2 linked regions of the Calidifontibacter indicus genome follow. The protein of the gene in region 1 interacts with the protein of each later gene in a pairwise test. Links are inferred from orthologs where the notes say so. Each region holds a gene or a part of one and is shown on either strand. Other genes may lie near its edges.

What was found.
Region 2: the proteins of ligA (region 1) and leuS interact in binary tests that used the Escherichia coli proteins (3 or more experiments, as listed by UniProt). The link is inferred for Calidifontibacter indicus from one-to-one orthologs.

The regions. Positions count from the first base shown.
Region 1 is NZ_QTUA01000001.1:2,948,390-2,955,734, reverse strand. Bases 1,463-4,417 are described here. They hold ligA (NAD-dependent DNA ligase LigA), read left to right. Parts: upstream 1,463-1,807; coding sequence 1,808-4,027; downstream 4,028-4,417. Other genes in these bases: DFJ65_RS14010 (mycothiol transferase), read left to right, coding at 4,020-4,417; DFJ65_RS14020 (uroporphyrinogen decarboxylase/cobalamine-independent methonine synthase family protein), read left to right, coding at 1,463-1,801. In the rest of the region: DFJ65_RS14025 (septum formation family protein), read left to right, coding at 1-691; more of DFJ65_RS14020, read left to right, coding at 791-1,462; more of DFJ65_RS14010, read left to right, coding at 4,418-4,526; DFJ65_RS14005 (DUF3626 domain-containing protein), read left to right, coding at 4,536-5,444; DFJ65_RS14000 (NUDIX hydrolase), read left to right, coding at 5,454-5,897; DFJ65_RS13995 (hypothetical protein), read right to left, coding at 5,939-6,697; DFJ65_RS13990 (SDR family NAD(P)-dependent oxidoreductase), read left to right, coding at 6,773-7,345. UniProt on the Escherichia coli protein: DNA ligase that catalyzes the formation of phosphodiester linkages between 5'-phosphoryl and 3'-hydroxyl groups in double-stranded DNA using NAD as a coenzyme and as the energy source for the reaction.
Region 2 is NZ_QTUA01000001.1:2,719,141-2,726,957, forward strand. What follows is about bases 1,385-4,811. They hold leuS (leucine--tRNA ligase), read right to left. Parts: upstream 4,486-4,811; coding sequence 1,585-4,485; downstream 1,385-1,584. Other genes in these bases: DFJ65_RS12930 (DegV family protein), read right to left, coding at 1,385-1,588; DFJ65_RS12940 (geranylgeranyl reductase family protein), read left to right, coding at 4,746-4,811. In the rest of the region: DFJ65_RS17850 (ComEA family DNA-binding protein), read right to left, coding at 1-608; more of DFJ65_RS12930, read right to left, coding at 704-1,384; more of DFJ65_RS12940, read left to right, coding at 4,812-5,984; rpsT (30S ribosomal protein S20), read right to left, coding at 6,061-6,324; holA (DNA polymerase III subunit delta), read right to left, coding at 6,524-7,480; purU (formyltetrahydrofolate deformylase), read left to right, coding at 7,643-7,817.

The sequences.
Region 1 (7,345 bases):
GGTGGGCGACTGCCTGCGCAACAAGACCTACGAGAAGGTCGCCTGCACCGACAACCACGAGCTGGAGGTCAGCGCTGTGGTGCCCAACACGCAGTACACCGACGACCTGGTGAAGCGCACGGCGCTGCGCAATTACACCTGCCTCAGCGCCGCCGGCACCTACACCGGTGGTCCGGCGTACGGCACGTTGTGGCTGGGCGACGGCATCACGCCGTCGAAGGACCCGAAGTCGAACGAGCGCATCGCCTGCGTCGTGATGCTGTACAAGAACGACGACAGCGGCGTGCAGTCGATCAACTACTCGGCCAAGGACGCCATCAAGAAGGACGGCTTCGACAAGTACCAGTTCTGCACCAGCTCGCTGCCGAGCGGCGACTCGGTCAAGCTGACCCCCTGCAACGGCCCGCACGTCGCGGAGTCGACCGGCGGTTTCATGACCGGCAAGTTCGGTGACCCCTACCCGGGCCTCGCGAAGAACAACGCCGCGATGTACGCAAAGTGCAAGCCGATCAGCCAGAAGTACCTCGGCACCACCACCCGGACCGACATCATCCCGTCGCAGAACAGTTCGCCGGAGTCGGGCTGGAAGCGGGGCGTCCAGATCACGGCCTGCTTCGTGGAGACCAACGGCACGAAGGTCACCAAGTCGATGAAGGGCATCGGCAACAAGCCGCTCTCCTCGGTGCAGTGAGCACCTATCAGTGATCTGAACCGCAGGGATCCGAACGCCAGGGAACCGAACGGCAGTGGCCGGCCCGCACCGGGCCGGCCACTGCCGTAGTGTCTGGCCGTGACCCAACCGACCTTCAGCGCGATCGGCAGCATGCCGGGCACAGATGTGCGTGACACCGTCCGGATGGTGCGGGATCTTGTGGGGGACAAGGGAATACCGTTCCTGCCCGAGCTTCCTGCGCGTGGTCCGGGGGCAGACATGATCGGTCGCGCCGCGTCGCATCTGGTCGGTCTCGGGGTCGACCTGCAGCCTTCGGGGTGGCGGCTGGCCGACAGTTCGGGCCTCGACGCGCGCCGCGGTGCGGCCTACCTGCGACAGGACCTCGACGAGCTGGCGGAGGCGTTCGACGGCTGGAGCGGCCGGCTCAAGGTGCAGTGGTGCGGCCCGTGGACGTTGGCGGCCTCGCTCGCCCTACCGCGCGGAGAACGGGTGCTCACCGACCCGGGGGCCGCGCGCGATCTCGTGCAGTCGGTGGCCGAATCGGTGCGCGAACACCTGCAGCAGGTGGCCCGACTCGTGCCGGACGCCGAACTCGTCCTGCAATGGGATGAACCCTCGTTGCCGGCGGTGCTCGCCGGTGCGCTGCCCACGGCATCGGGCTTTGGACGTGTGCGCCCGGTCGAACAGGGCGTCGTCGTCGACGGTCTGGAGCACGTGCGAGACGCGGTGGCCGAACTGGTGGTGGCGCAGGTGCTGCACTGCTGCGCACCGAACGTGCCGGTGCCGCTGGTGCGGCGGGTCGACGGGCTCGACCTGGCGATCGACATCTCGTTGGTCAAACCCCGGCAATGGGACGGCATCGCCGAACTCGTCGAGTCGGGCCGCACGCTGTGGGCGGGCGCCCTCGCCACCGACGCGGGTGCGGTGCGGCCGGAGAAGGTCGTCGACCCGCTGCTGAGGTCGTGGCGCGAGATCGGGCTCACCGGGGCCGACCTGCACCGCGTGGTGCTGACCCCGGCCTGTGGCCTGGCGGCCGTCGCGCCGACGAGCGTGCCGGGCCACCTGCGCACGCTGGCGCAGGCCACCGAACTGCTCGGCGAAGCGAGCGAGAGCCTGTCGGCGGGCTGAGGCAGGATGGTCGTCGTGCAGAACGAGACGACCGACGTGCCCGAGCAGGCCCGCCACGAGTGGGCCGAACTGGTCGAGCAGATCAACGACCACCAGTTCGCCTACTACGTTCGCAACGCACCCACGGTCAGCGACGCCGACTACGACACCTTGCTGCGCCGACTCGAGGCGCTGGAGCAGGAGCACCCAACGCTGCGGGTGCCCGAGAGCCCGACCCAGCGGGTCGGTGGCACGTTCAGCACCGAGTTCGCCCCGGTCGACCACCTCGAGCGGATGCTGAGCCTCGACAATGTCTTCGACGAGACCGAACTGCGCGAGTGGCTCGCCCGCGCGCAGCGTGAGGCGGGCGGCGACATCCACTTCCTGTGCGAGCTGAAGATCGATGGGCTGGCGATCAACCTGCTCTACGAGGACGGCGCGCTGGTGCGCGCCGCGACGCGCGGTGATGGTTCGACGGGTGAGGACATCACCCTCAACGCGCGCACCATCGAGGGCATCCCGCATCGGCTGAATGCCACCGGCGATGTCGCGGTGCCGAAGGTCGTCGAGATCCGCGGCGAGGTGTTCCTGCCGGTCGAGGCGTTCGAGCAGCTGAACGCCGACTTGGTCGAGCAGGGCAAGCCGCCCTATGCCAACCCGCGCAACACGGCGTCCGGCTCGCTGCGCCAGAAAGACCCGCGGGTCACCGCGTCGCGCCCGCTGCGGATGTTGGTCCACGGCATCGGTCACCGCGAGGGCCTCACCATCGAGCGGCAGAGCCGGGCGTATGAGTTGCTGCGGGCGTGGGGCCTGCCGGTCACCGACACCGCGAAGGTGGTGTCGAGCCCCGACGAGGTGATCGCGTTCGTCGACTACTACGGCGACCACCGCCACGACGTCGAGCACGAACTCGACGGCATCGTGATCAAGATCGACGAGGTGCCCGCGCAGCGTGCCCTCGGCAACACCTCCCGCGCACCGCGCTGGGCGATCGCGTACAAGTACCCGCCGCAGGAGGTCAACACCAAGCTGCTCGACATCCGGGTCAACGTCGGCCGCACCGGCCGCGTCACCCCGTTCGGGGTGATGGAGCCGGTGAAGGTGGCCGGGTCGACCGTCGAGATGGCCACCCTGCACAACGCGTTCGAGGTGAAACGCAAGGGCGTGCTCATCGGCGACACGGTGGTGTTGCGCAAAGCGGGCGACGTCATCCCGGAGATCGTCGGGCCGGTCGCCGAGTTGCGTGACGGCACCGAGCGCGAGTTCGTGATGCCGACCGAATGCCCTTCCTGCGGAACGACATTGGCATACGAGAAGGAGGGCGACAAAGACATACGTTGCCCCAACTCGCGCGCCTGCCCGGCGCAGCTGAGGGAGCGGATGTTCTCGCTCGCGTCGCGGGGAGCGTTCGACATCGAGGCGATGGGTTGGGAGGCCGCGATCGCGCTCACCGACCCCGACTACGGCCGCCCCGACGACGCCGACCCCGAGGTCGACCCACCGCAGCAGCCGGTGCTCGCCAACGAGGCGGGGCTGTTCGACCTGGTGCCCGACGACCTCGCCGAGGTCATGGTGTGGCGCCGACGCAAGAAGGCCGGTGTCGAGCAGCCGCCCAAACGCGAGCCTTTCTTCTTCACCAAGGCCACCGCGGCCAAGCCGGCCGTTCCCCGGGCCACCACCGGCAAACTGATGGACGAGCTGGAGAAGGCCAAACAGCAGCCGCTGTGGCGGGTGCTGGTCGCCCTGTCGATCCGGCACGTCGGCCCGACGGCTGCGCGGGCGCTGGCCACCGAGTTCGGATCGCTCGAGGCGATCCGCGAGGCCGAGGTGGAGCAACTGTCCGCCACCGAGGGTGTCGGTCCGGTGATCGCCGAGGCCGTGCGCGCCTGGTTCGACGGCGACGGCAGCGACTGGCACCGCGAGATCGTCGAGCGGTGGGCGGCCGCGGGCGTGCGGGTGGCCGACGAACGTGACGAGTCGATCGAGCGTACCCTCGAGGGCCTGACCGTGGTGGTCACCGGGTCGCTCGAAGGATTCACCCGCGACGGCGCCAAGGAAGCGATCATCTCCCGCGGCGGCAAGGCGGCCGGGTCGGTCTCGAAGAAGACCGACTACGTCGTGATCGGGGCCAACGCCGGATCGAAGGCGGCCAAGGCCGAGGAACTCGGTGTGCCGATCCTCGACGAGGACGGTTTCAAACAGCTTCTGGAGAACGGTCCTGCGCAGACGGCTGATTTCGATGACTGACAACGCGATCGGCCTGCAGGACGTCCTGTGCCACATCGACCTCGCTCTCGACGGAATGTGCGCCACGCTCGAAGGACTCGGTGACGACTTGGTCAACGTCCGTCCCGACCTGCCCGGGGCCAACTCGCCGTACGTGCTCGTCCGGCACTGCTGCGGCGTGATGGAGCACTGGGGCGCAACGGAACTGGCCGGTCGCACGACCGGTCGCGACCGCGACGCCGAGTTCACGTCGTCCGGCACCGTCGCCGACCTGGTCGCCCTCGTGCGCTCGCAGCGCGCGCAACTGCACAGCGATCTGGCCGCCTTCGACGGTGAAGCCTCCGCGCTCAGAGCAGGGGAGCGCGACGGCTACACCGCACCCGAACGGGCTGCGGTGGCGACGAAGGGCGGCGTTCTGATGCACATCTACGAGGAGCTTGCCCAGCACCGCGGTCACCTCGACATCACCGCCGACCTCCTGCGCCGGATGCCCGCGACCGACTCGCCGACTTCTCTCTAGTCTGCATTCATGCAGAGTCAGTGGGCGCGCGACGCAGTCGCACATGTCGACCCTCGCTGTGCAGGGGAGCCCCTTGCGAGGCATCACCGCATCACCTTCAACTTTCACCCTGATCGCGGGTTCGGCGGAGTCGAGATCCTCGAAGCGATGCTCGCCGACGGCGAGTACCGCTCCCAGTTCGTCACAGGCACGTCCAACGGCGGATTGACCGCACACATCGGGGGCGACCGGTGGCGTTGGGAGCAGTCGCTGTTCGGCGGCGCCTACGACGAAGCACCGGCAGGAGAGCGTCCGAAGTACGGCGCGTTGAACCACCGGTATCGGACGCTCGGCGGTGCGCCACGATTCGGATCGGCCCATCTTCGGTTGAAGGAACACATGCTCGACCGGGCCACCTTCTGCTTCCCGGACTCTGCGCTGTCGCCCGCGAGGTTCGCCACCGCGCGCCGATTCGGACTCTGGGACGCCGTGACCCATCACGAGGAGTCGATGCAGACCGGCGACAACAACCAGGAAGTCCTGTACGACCCGCTGGACGGTTACGTCGAAGCCCAGGTGCACGGGCGAGTGCTGCTCGATCAGGATGTCGAGGCGCTCGTCCTCGACCCCTGCTTCCGAGCAACTCCCGTCGAAAGGCGGGCACAGGCCCTCGGCCTGCCGATCGAGTGGCACGAGGGCCAGGTGCTGCACACCGACGTCCTGCAACACCAGATCGACTATCGCGGCGGCGAGCCGGTCCGCATCGGCCTGCAGATCGCCGAGCGTGATCTGATCGACGCCCGCATCATCGGCGACGCCGTCAGCACGGGTCGCTTCGAGGTGCAGCCCATGAAGCAGTTGTGGCACCTGACCGCGCAGTGGGGTTCGCCGGCCGGGAGCGCCGACCAGATCCGCAGGCGTGTCGGCGACGTCTGGTAGACCGGCGCCATGCACTTCACCGAGTACGACACCCGGCTCGCCGCGTACGCCGCGGTCGTCGACGACAACGACCGGATCCTGCTGAGCTATTCGAACGGGGAAGGCCGGTTCACGCCGTCCTGGACGATGCCGGGCGGCGGGGTGGAGTTCGACGAGAACATCCCGTCGGCGATCGTGCGGGAGGTCTACGAGGAGACCGGGTTCGCGGTCGAGCTGGGGGAGTTGCTGCTGGTCGACACCTGGTTCCGCGAGGAGGGTGAGCGAGGGCGACCCTTCAAGGCCGTGCGCGTCGTGCACCACGCCCGCATCACCGGCGGCGGCCTCGGCACCGTCGAAGAGGGTGGCAGCACCGACGAAGCCCGGTGGTTCCCGATCGCCGACGTCGCGGGTTTGGAACGGACGGCGCTGGTCGACGTCGTGATCGCCGCGCTACGGGGCGGCCGGCCCGACTGAGACAGCCGCGCCGGCCACCCGCGAAGCATTGGCGCGCCGACTCAGGTGATCGTCACGTGACCGCGGCCGTCCTGTTGACGTGCGGCGACGATGCTGTCGCGACCGGCTTGGCGCTGACCGAGGATCACCGCGAGTTCGTCGGTGCCGACGATGGTCAGCGGCACGATGTCGACCGGACCGGCGGACGTCGTCACCTGCGCCGCGCGTCCGGCAACAGGCATCCCGATGAGCGCGCCCGCGGTGCCCCGCTCGGTGAGCAGCGCGGGTGGGATGTCGGTGCCCTCCAGCGGCAACTCCATCGACGCCACGCCGTACTGCCGCAGGTGGCCACTGATGCCCTGCATTGCGGCGACGTTCTGCGCGAAGTTCTCGATCGCGGCGAACATCCAGCTGCCCCGCAGCGCTTCGAAATCGGCGCCGACCAGCGCGGGCGACTCGATGTAGACCTCGCAGCCGAAGCCCGGGCCGGGGGAGTCGGCGGACGCGTCGGCGAGACCGTCGGACGCGATGATCACGGTGTTCGGGGTGCGCACCACGCGGTAGGCCTGGCGGGTGTTCGGCCAGGCCGGCGCACCCTGGAACATCGGGTTGATCAGGTAGGTGATGACGTCGGGGTCGACCGTGCCGAGCTGCGCCCAGTAGGCGTCGATCTCCCGATGACCGGCGGCCGGCTCACTGTCCCCTCGGCGCTCCTCACCGCCGCCGTGACCGGTGGTCGGCGGCGGAAACGACTGCGCCTCCTGCGCGTTCGTGGGCGCCGCGTCCTGCTGGTCCTTCTTCTTCCGGCCGAACAAACCCATGAAAATCCTCCTGATGTCCCTGCTGCGACCCCAGCCTAGGTCGGCCATGTCGGCGCACGGGCCTACGCTGCGGTGGTGATTTCTCCTGGCGATGACGAGGGCTCGGGCGCCGCTGGTTCCCCGGGGATCGAGCCGGACGACCTCGCCGCCGCCCTGCGCGTGCTCGAACAGTTGCCCGACCTGCCGGCGGGGCACCCCGACATCGAGACCGTCAAGCGTGCCTCGCAGCGCATGTTCAACCGGGTGCGCAAAGCCCGTCGGGCGGCGGCACGCCAGGAGCGGGAGGCACCGCTGCGGGCCGCCGACGACGAAGTGCTCGCCGCGACCGCGACCGGTTCGCCGATGCGTATCGACGACGAGACGAACGGCATCCTGTTGCAGGCGCACGATCCGGGAAGCGTTGCGGGACAACTGAATTTCCCGCGCGGCTGCTACATCTGCCACGCGAAGTACACCCAGGTCGACGCGTTCTACCACTGGCTGTGTCCCGACTGCGCGGCCACATCGCATGCCAAGCGCGACCTGCACACCGACCTGCGCGGCAAGCGCGCCCTGCTCACCGGCGGGCGGGCCAAGATCGGCATGTACATCGCGCTGATGCTGCTGCGCGACGGCGCAGAACTGACGATCACGACCCGGTTCCCGAAG
Region 2 (7,817 bases), 230 kb from region 1 along the record:
AGCCCGGTGGCCGCGTTCGGGGAGACGTTCGGGGAGGCGTTCGGTGAGGCGGAGCCGGCGGCGGCGGTCGAACCGCCCGGCTTCGCGGCAGCCGTGCTCGGCACGGCGAGCGGAGTGGGGGTCGCCTGTTGGCGAGCCGACCACACCCGGAAACCGAAGATGATCGCCACCACCACGAGCACGACCAAGGCACCCAGCAGTGCGGAGCGGCCGGGACGGGTCTCGATATCGGTGTCGGGCAAGGGTGTTCGGAACAACGGGGTGTGTGGACGGATCGGCGCCGGCGACGTGTGCCCGCGCGACCGGCGCTCGGCACGAGTGTGCGGCTCCTGCTCGGGCCAGGGCACGTCGACGTCCGGGTCGTCGTCGGGATCGTCGTAGCCGGCGTGCTGGTCATCGATGGAGTCACGCTCGCGGTCGTCCTCGAGGTCGTCGAACCCGAGAGCCGCGAGACCGCCCTCCTGCGGCGTGCGGCGCCGCCTGCGCAAACCGAAGACCGGTCGCCGGTCGATGAGTTCGTCCTCGTCGGGCAGCCAGGGCGTACGCCGGCCCTCGTCGAGTTCGGCGAGGATGGCGGCGAGCCGGTCGGGTGGCTGCTGACGTGACATGACCCGCACGGTAGGTGCGGCAACCGCTGCGTGGGCGGTGCTCGGCGCCGCCTGTGGACAACCGTCCGACGAACCGGACGCTGTGGCCTGGACCGTCAGCCGCGTGCCGTGCCCCGGGCAAGACGCGGCGCGACGGCGACGGCGAGCATGCCCGGCCCCACGTGCGCACCCAGCGCCGCGCCGAGTTCGACGAGCACGATCTGGCGCGCGTTGGGCACGTCGGCGGCGAGCTGCTCGGCGAGCACCTCGGCCCGCTGCTGGGCATCGAGGTGCTGCACCGCGATGTCGACGCCGTCGGTGTCGGGTTCGTCGCCGATCTCGGCGGCGGCCTGGACCGCGAGCGCCTGCAGTCGAGTCAGCGCCTTGCCCGACGTGCGCACCTTCTCCAGCAGTTCGATCGCGCCGTCCTGGATCGTCAGCAGCGGTTTGATCGCCAGCGCCGAACCCAGCACCGACGACGCGCGCCCGATCCGGCCGCCGCGGCGCAGATGCTCGAGGGTGTCGACATAGAGGAAGCTGCGCGAACGGTCGGCGACCGCACGGGCGATCTGCTCGACCTCGTCCGCGCTCGCGCCTTCCTGGGCCGCGTTCGCGGCCGCCAGCACCGCGAACCCCATCGCCATGCCCATCGATCCGCTGTCGACGACGCGCACGTTCGCCGCGCAGCTCTGGCCGGCGATCTCGGCCGAACTGACCGTCGCCGACGACTTGGCCGACAGGTGCACCGACACGATCTCGTCGATGCCGCGTTCGAGGAGATCCTCGTAGGCCTGCAGGAACGCGCCGGGCGACGGGCGGGACGTCGTCACCTGACGGTGGTCACGCAACGCCGCCGCGACCTGCGTGGGGGTCACGTCGACACCCTCGTCGTACGACGTGCCGTCGATGGCGACGTGCAACGGCACGACGAACACCCGCCCGCGCACCACCCGTCCGGGCGGCAGGCAGGCCGAAGAGTCGGTGACGACGGCGACGGTCATCCGGCGACGATGTTGACCAGCTTGGGAGCGCGCACGATCACCTTGCGAACTTGCTTGTCGCCGATCGCCGACTGCACCCGCTCGCTGGCCAACGCGGCGGCCTCCAGGTCGGCGTCGCTGATGTCGGCGGCCACCTCCAGCCGGTCGCGCACCTTGCCCAGCACCTGCACCACACAGGTCACCTTGTCGTCGACCACCAGCGCCGGGTCGGCGTCCGGGAAGGCCTCGAAGGTGACGGTCTGCTCGTGCCCCAGGCGGTGCCACAGCTCTTCGGCGATGTGCGGCGCCAGCGGCGCGACCATCTGCACCAACGGCTCCACCACCGCGCGCGGCGGGGCGGCCAACCGGGTGACAGCGTTGTTCAGCTCGATCAGCTTCGCGACCGCGGTGTTGAACCCGAAGTGCTCGAAGTCGCGGCGCACGCCGTCGACGGTCTTGGCCAACAGCTTTGCCGTGTCGGCGTCAGGCGCGTCGTCGGTGACGCGCAGGTCGCCGGTCTCCTCGTCGATCACGTTGCGCCACAGGCGCTGCAGGAACCGCTGCGAGCCGACCACCGCTCGGGTCTCCCACGGGCGGGACTGGTCCAGCGGACCCATCGACATCTCGTAGACGCGGAAGGTGTCGGCGCCGTACTGGTCGCACATCTCGTCGGGCGTGACGACGTTCTTCAGCGACTTGCCCATCTTCCCGTACTCCCGGGTGACCCTCTGGCCCTCCCAGGTGTACGTGGTCGTGTCGCCGTCGACGTGCTCGACGACCTCGGCGGCCGGCACCGGTTGACCGCGGTGGTCGCGGAAGGCGTAGGCCTGCACGTAACCCTGGTTGAACAGGCGACGGAACGGCTCCTCGCTGCTGACCTGCCCCAGATCGAACAGCACCTTGTGCCAGAAGCGCGCGTACAGCAGGTGCAGCACGGCGTGCTCGACGCCACCGACGTAGAGGTCGATGCCGCCCGGGTCGTTCGCGACACCGGCGCCGGCGCCACGTCCCGGACCCATCCAGTACTGCTCGCACCCCGGGTCGACGAACCGGTCGTGGTTGTCGGGGTCGGTGTATCGCATTTCGTACCAACAGGATCCGGCCCACTGCGGCATGACGTTGGTCTCGCGGCGGTAGGTCTTCGGACCGTCACCCAGATCCAGCTCGACCTCGACCCAGTCGGTGGCGCGGTCGAGCGGCGACTCCGGCATCGAGTCGGCGTCATCGGGCTCGTAGGTCTTCGGCGAGTAGTTGGCCACCTCCGGCAGCTCGACCGGCAGCATCGACTCGGGCAGCGCGTGGGCGACACCGTCGGCGTCGTAGACGATCGGAAACGGCTCGCCCCAGTAGCGCTGCCGGCTGAACAGCCAGTCGCGCAGCTTGTAATTGATGGTGCCGCGGCCGATGCCGTGCTCCTCCAGGTGGGCGATCATCGCGGCCTTCGCGTCGGCAACTCCCATGCCGTCCAACGAGATCGCGTCGTTCGAGGAGTTGATCGCCGGACCGTCACCGGTGAACGGGGTGTCCATGTCGTGGCCCTCGGACGGCTGCACCGTGCGGATGATCGGCAGCTCGAACGCCTTGGCGTAGTCCCAGTCACGAGCGTCCTGGCCGGGCACGGCCATGATCGCGCCGGTGCCGTAGCCCATCAGCACGTAGTCGGCGATGAAGACCGGAATCGCGGTGCCGGTCAACGGGTTTCGTGCAAAACCACCGGTGAAGACACCGGTCTTGGACTTCTCGTCGGCCTGCCGCTCGACGTCGCTCTTGCGCGACGCCTCCAGCCGGTAGGCGGCGACGGCGTCCGCCGGGGTGGCCGCCCCACCGGTCCAGACCGGCTTGGTGCCTTCCGGCCACGCGTCCGGCACCAACTCGTCGACCAGCGGGTGCTCGGGAGCCAACACCATGAAGGTCGCACCGAAGACGGTGTCGGGTCGGGTCGTGAACACCTCGATCAGCTGACCGGTGCGCTCCACGGGGAACTCCACCGCGGCACCGGTCGACCGACCGATCCAGTTGCGCTGCATCGCCTTGATCGACTCCGGCCAGTCCAGGCGGTCGAGGTCGTCGATCAGCCGGTCGGCGTAGGCGGTGATGCGCATCATCCACTGCGGCAGGTTGCGCTTGAAGACCGGGAAGTCGCCGACCTCGGTCAGCCCCTCGTTGGTGACCTCCTCGTTGGCCACCACGGTGCCCAGGCCGGGCGCCCAGTTGACCGGCGACGCCGACTTGTAGGCCAGCCGGCGGCCGTCGATCTCGGCGCGCTGCTGCGCATCGGTCAGCTCGGCCCACGCACGCCCGTCGGCCGTTGCGACCTCACCGGCGGCGAACGCGTCGACCAGTTCGCTGATCGGACGGGCCTTACCGGCGGCGTCGTCGTACCAGGCGTTGTAAATCTGCAGGAAGATCCACTGGGTCCACTTGTAGTAGTCGGGGTCGATCGTCGCGAACGAACGGCGGTCGTCGTGCGACAGACCCAACTGGCGCAGCTGACGACGGTAGGTGGTGATGTTCTCCTCGGTCGTCTTGCGGGGGTGCTGCCCGGTGCGCACCGCGTACTGCTCGGCCGGCAGACCGAAGGCGTCGAAGCCCATCGTGTACAGCACGTTCTTGCCGGTCATGCGCTGGTAGCGGGCGATGACGTCGGTGGCGATGAAACCCAGCGGGTGACCGACGTGCAGGCCGGCGCCCGAGGGGTACGGGAACATGTCCTGCAGGAAGAACTTCTCCATGGCCTGCACGGTTGCCGCGTCGTCGCCGGACCACGGACCGCTGGGGTTCGGGGCGTGGAAAGTGCCCTGCTCCTGCCAGTTGTCCTGCCAACGGCGCTCGATCTCACCGGCCAGTGCGGCGGTGTAGCGGTGCTTCGGGGTGTCCGAGTTTCCGGTCGCGCCGGTCATGCTCGTCGTGTCAGTCATCGTGCCCTCACGTCGTGTCGTCTGCTGGTGTATGCCGCGGCACCGGACGTGCCCGTTCGTCTGTCATGAAGAAGCCCCCGCCGATCAGGGCTAGGGGCGGCCGCGCCGAGGTCCGATCTGTTCAGCGCGGCGTTCGAAGCAGAAGCAGGCGATGCATGTCGTTCAGAATATCGCAGCCGGTCACCGGCCCTGTCCGCCCACCGGATCGGCGATCCCCCGGCGGATTTCGTCCCCCGCTCAGGCCCTGAGAGAATGCCCCCATGCCCGCTCCGACCCGTACCGATGTTCTTGTTGTCGGAGCCGGCCCCGCCGGCTCGGCCGCCGCCACCTGGGCGGCCCGCCACGGCCTCGATGTCGTGCTCGCCGATGCCGCCACCTTCCCCCGCGACAAGACCTGCGGCGACGGCCTCACCCCGCGCGCGATCGGCGAACTCGACCGGCTCGGCCTCACCGACTGGGTGCGCGCACACACCGTCAACCAGGGCCTGCGCGCCCACGGCTTCGGCCAACGCCTCGAGTTGCGCTGGCCCCAGGTCGAGGGACTTCCCGACTGGGGCTCGGCCGTGCCCCGCACCGAACTCGACGACCACCTGCGCACCCACGCGCTGAAGGCCGGCGCCGTGGGCGTCGAGGACGCTCGCGCCGTCGACGCCCGGGTCGAGGGCGGACGGGTGCGGGCCGTCACCTTCCGCGGCGCCGAGGGCACCTTCGAGATCGAGGCCGAGCGGGTCGTCGTCGCCGACGGTGTGCGTTCGCCGTTGGGCAAGGTGCTCGGCCGCGAGTGGCACCGCGACACCGTCTACGCGGTGGCGGGCCGCTCCTACATCGACTCCACGATGAGCAACGACCCGTGGATCTCCTCCCACCTCGAACTGCGCGGCGAAGAAGGTCAGATCCTGTCCGGCTACGGCTGGGTGTTCCCACTCGGCGACGGCTCGGTGAACCTCGGCGCGGGCACGCTCGCCACCGCCAAGCGTCCGGCCGACATCGCGATCAAACCGCTGATGCAGGTCTACGCCGACACGATCCGGGACGACTTCGGTCTATCCGGTGAGTTGCGGATGGGTGCGTCGGCGCTGCTGCCGATGGGCGGAGCCGTCTCGAACGTCGCCGGCCCCAACTGGGCGCTCATCGGCGACGCCGCCGCCTGCATCAACCCGCTCAACGGTGAGGGCATCGACTACGGGCTGGAGACCGGACGTCTGGTCGCCGACATGCTGCTGGCCGGAGACGACCTGCAGACGGCGTGGCCTGCGCTGCTGACCGACCACTACGGCGAGGCCTTCTCGGTGGCGCGCCGCCTGGCCGGCCTGTTCAGCAACCCCAAGCTGCTCACCGCCCTCGGCCCGATCGGCATGCGCTCCGACCTGCTGATGACCCTCGCGCTGCGCTGGATGGGCAACCTGGTCACCGACGACGACCGCGACCGCGCCGCCCGCGTGTGGCGCTGGGCCGGACGCCGCTCGGTCGGCCTCGACTCCCGCCCGCCGTTCAGCTGACCCACTCCACTTGAGGCAATGACCAAGCCCCGCAACCGATTTCGGTTGCGGGGCTTTGTCAGCGAAGCTGAAAAGTTCAGCTCAGGCCATTGACCTGCTTGGTCAGGGCCGACTTCTTGTTCGCAGCCTGGTTCTTGTGGATGACGCCCTTGGAGACGGCCTTGTCCAGCTTCTGACCAGCGGTCTTCAGCGCTGCCTGCGCCTTCTCGGCGTCACCGGCGGCGACGGCCTCGCGGGTCTTGCGGATCCAGGTGCGCAGCTCCGACTTGTAAGCCTTGTTGCGCTCGGTGCGGATCGCGTTGGTCTTGATCCGCTTCATCTGCGACTTGATGTTTGCCACGAAGTAACTTCCTTGGTTCGGTCTGAATGTTGTCGTAGAGGGCGACGACGCACCGGAACGGATGGGGCGTGGGGACGACCCTGGCGAGTTCGGTGCGTTGGTACTGCAGCGAGCGCGCACGACCAGAGCGCGCACGCGAGGAGTAAATCTACACTCCCCGACCAACGGCCCCCAAATCGTCGCGCCGCCTAGCCCGGAGTTACCGGCCGTGCCGTTCTCTGCAGATGGTGAGCACGGCGCGTTCGACGGCGAAGACGGGGTCGCGTCCGCCGCCCTTCACGTCGAAGTCTGCGGCCGCGACGGCCTGGATGGCGCGGCCGAGTCGGTCGCCGTCCCAGCCGCGGGCCGAGCGGCGGGCGCGGTCGACCTGCCAGGGCGCCATGCCGAGGTCACGGGCGACAGCCCCCGACGAGCCTTGCCCTGCCGAGGCGACCTTCGCGATCTGCCGCAACTGCCCGGCGAGCACCGCCACGATCGGCACCGGGTCGAGGCCCGACGCGAGCGCGTGCCGCAACAGCCGCAGCGCCTCCCCCGCATTGCCCGCGACCGCCATATCGGCCACCCGGAAGCCGGTGGCTTCGACCTTGCCGCCGTAGTACTCGTCGACCTGCTCGACGTCGACGACGCCGGTGGTGTCGGCGACGAGCTGGGCGCACGCGGCGGCGAGTTCGCCGAGGTCTTTGCCGACGGCGTCGAGCAGCGCCTGGACGGCGTCGGGGCTGACCTTGCGTCGCGCGGAACGGAACTCGTTGGTGACGAACGACGCCTTGTCGCGGTCGGACTTGATCGAGGGCGCGTCGATGACCCGCGCGCCGCCCTTCTTGAGCGCGTCGAGTGCGCGCTTACCGCGGTTGCCGCCCTTGTGCATGACGACGAGAACCGCTTGATCGATAGGGCTCTTGGCCAGGGTGGTCACCTCGTCGACGAGCGCGTCTCCACCTTCGTCGAGGTCGCGCACCACCACGATCTTCAGCCCGCCGAACAGGCTCGGGCTGGTGTGCAGCATCAGCTCGCCGGGCTCGTAGGCGGCGGCGTCGACCCGGATCGTCTCGGCGTCGGGTTCGGTCTCGCGCACGAGGTCGACGGTGCTGCGCAACGCGCGGTCGGCGAGCAACTGCTCAGGTCCGCTGATCAGCACGAGCGACGGAATGGCCATGTGCACACTCTCCCATCCCCCGCCGACACTCCCGCAAACGCTGCACCTGCAGCGTTTGCGGCGGGGGAAGGGGCGAGCGGGCGCCGGATGGCCTAGTGTGCGAGCCCGGCGGACCCGGTGCCCGGACCCGCCGCAGCACACGCAGAACCAGGAGCCACCAGCGTGCCGACCGACCCGTCCGATTTCGTTCTCTCCGCCACCTGCGCCGACCGGCCCGGCATCGTGCACGCGATCACCGGCTACCTGGTGCGCCAGGGCGCGAACATCAGTGAGTGCCAGCAGTTCGAGGACCCCTCGACCGGCCGGTTCTTCATCCGGCTCGTCTTCCGCTGCGAGC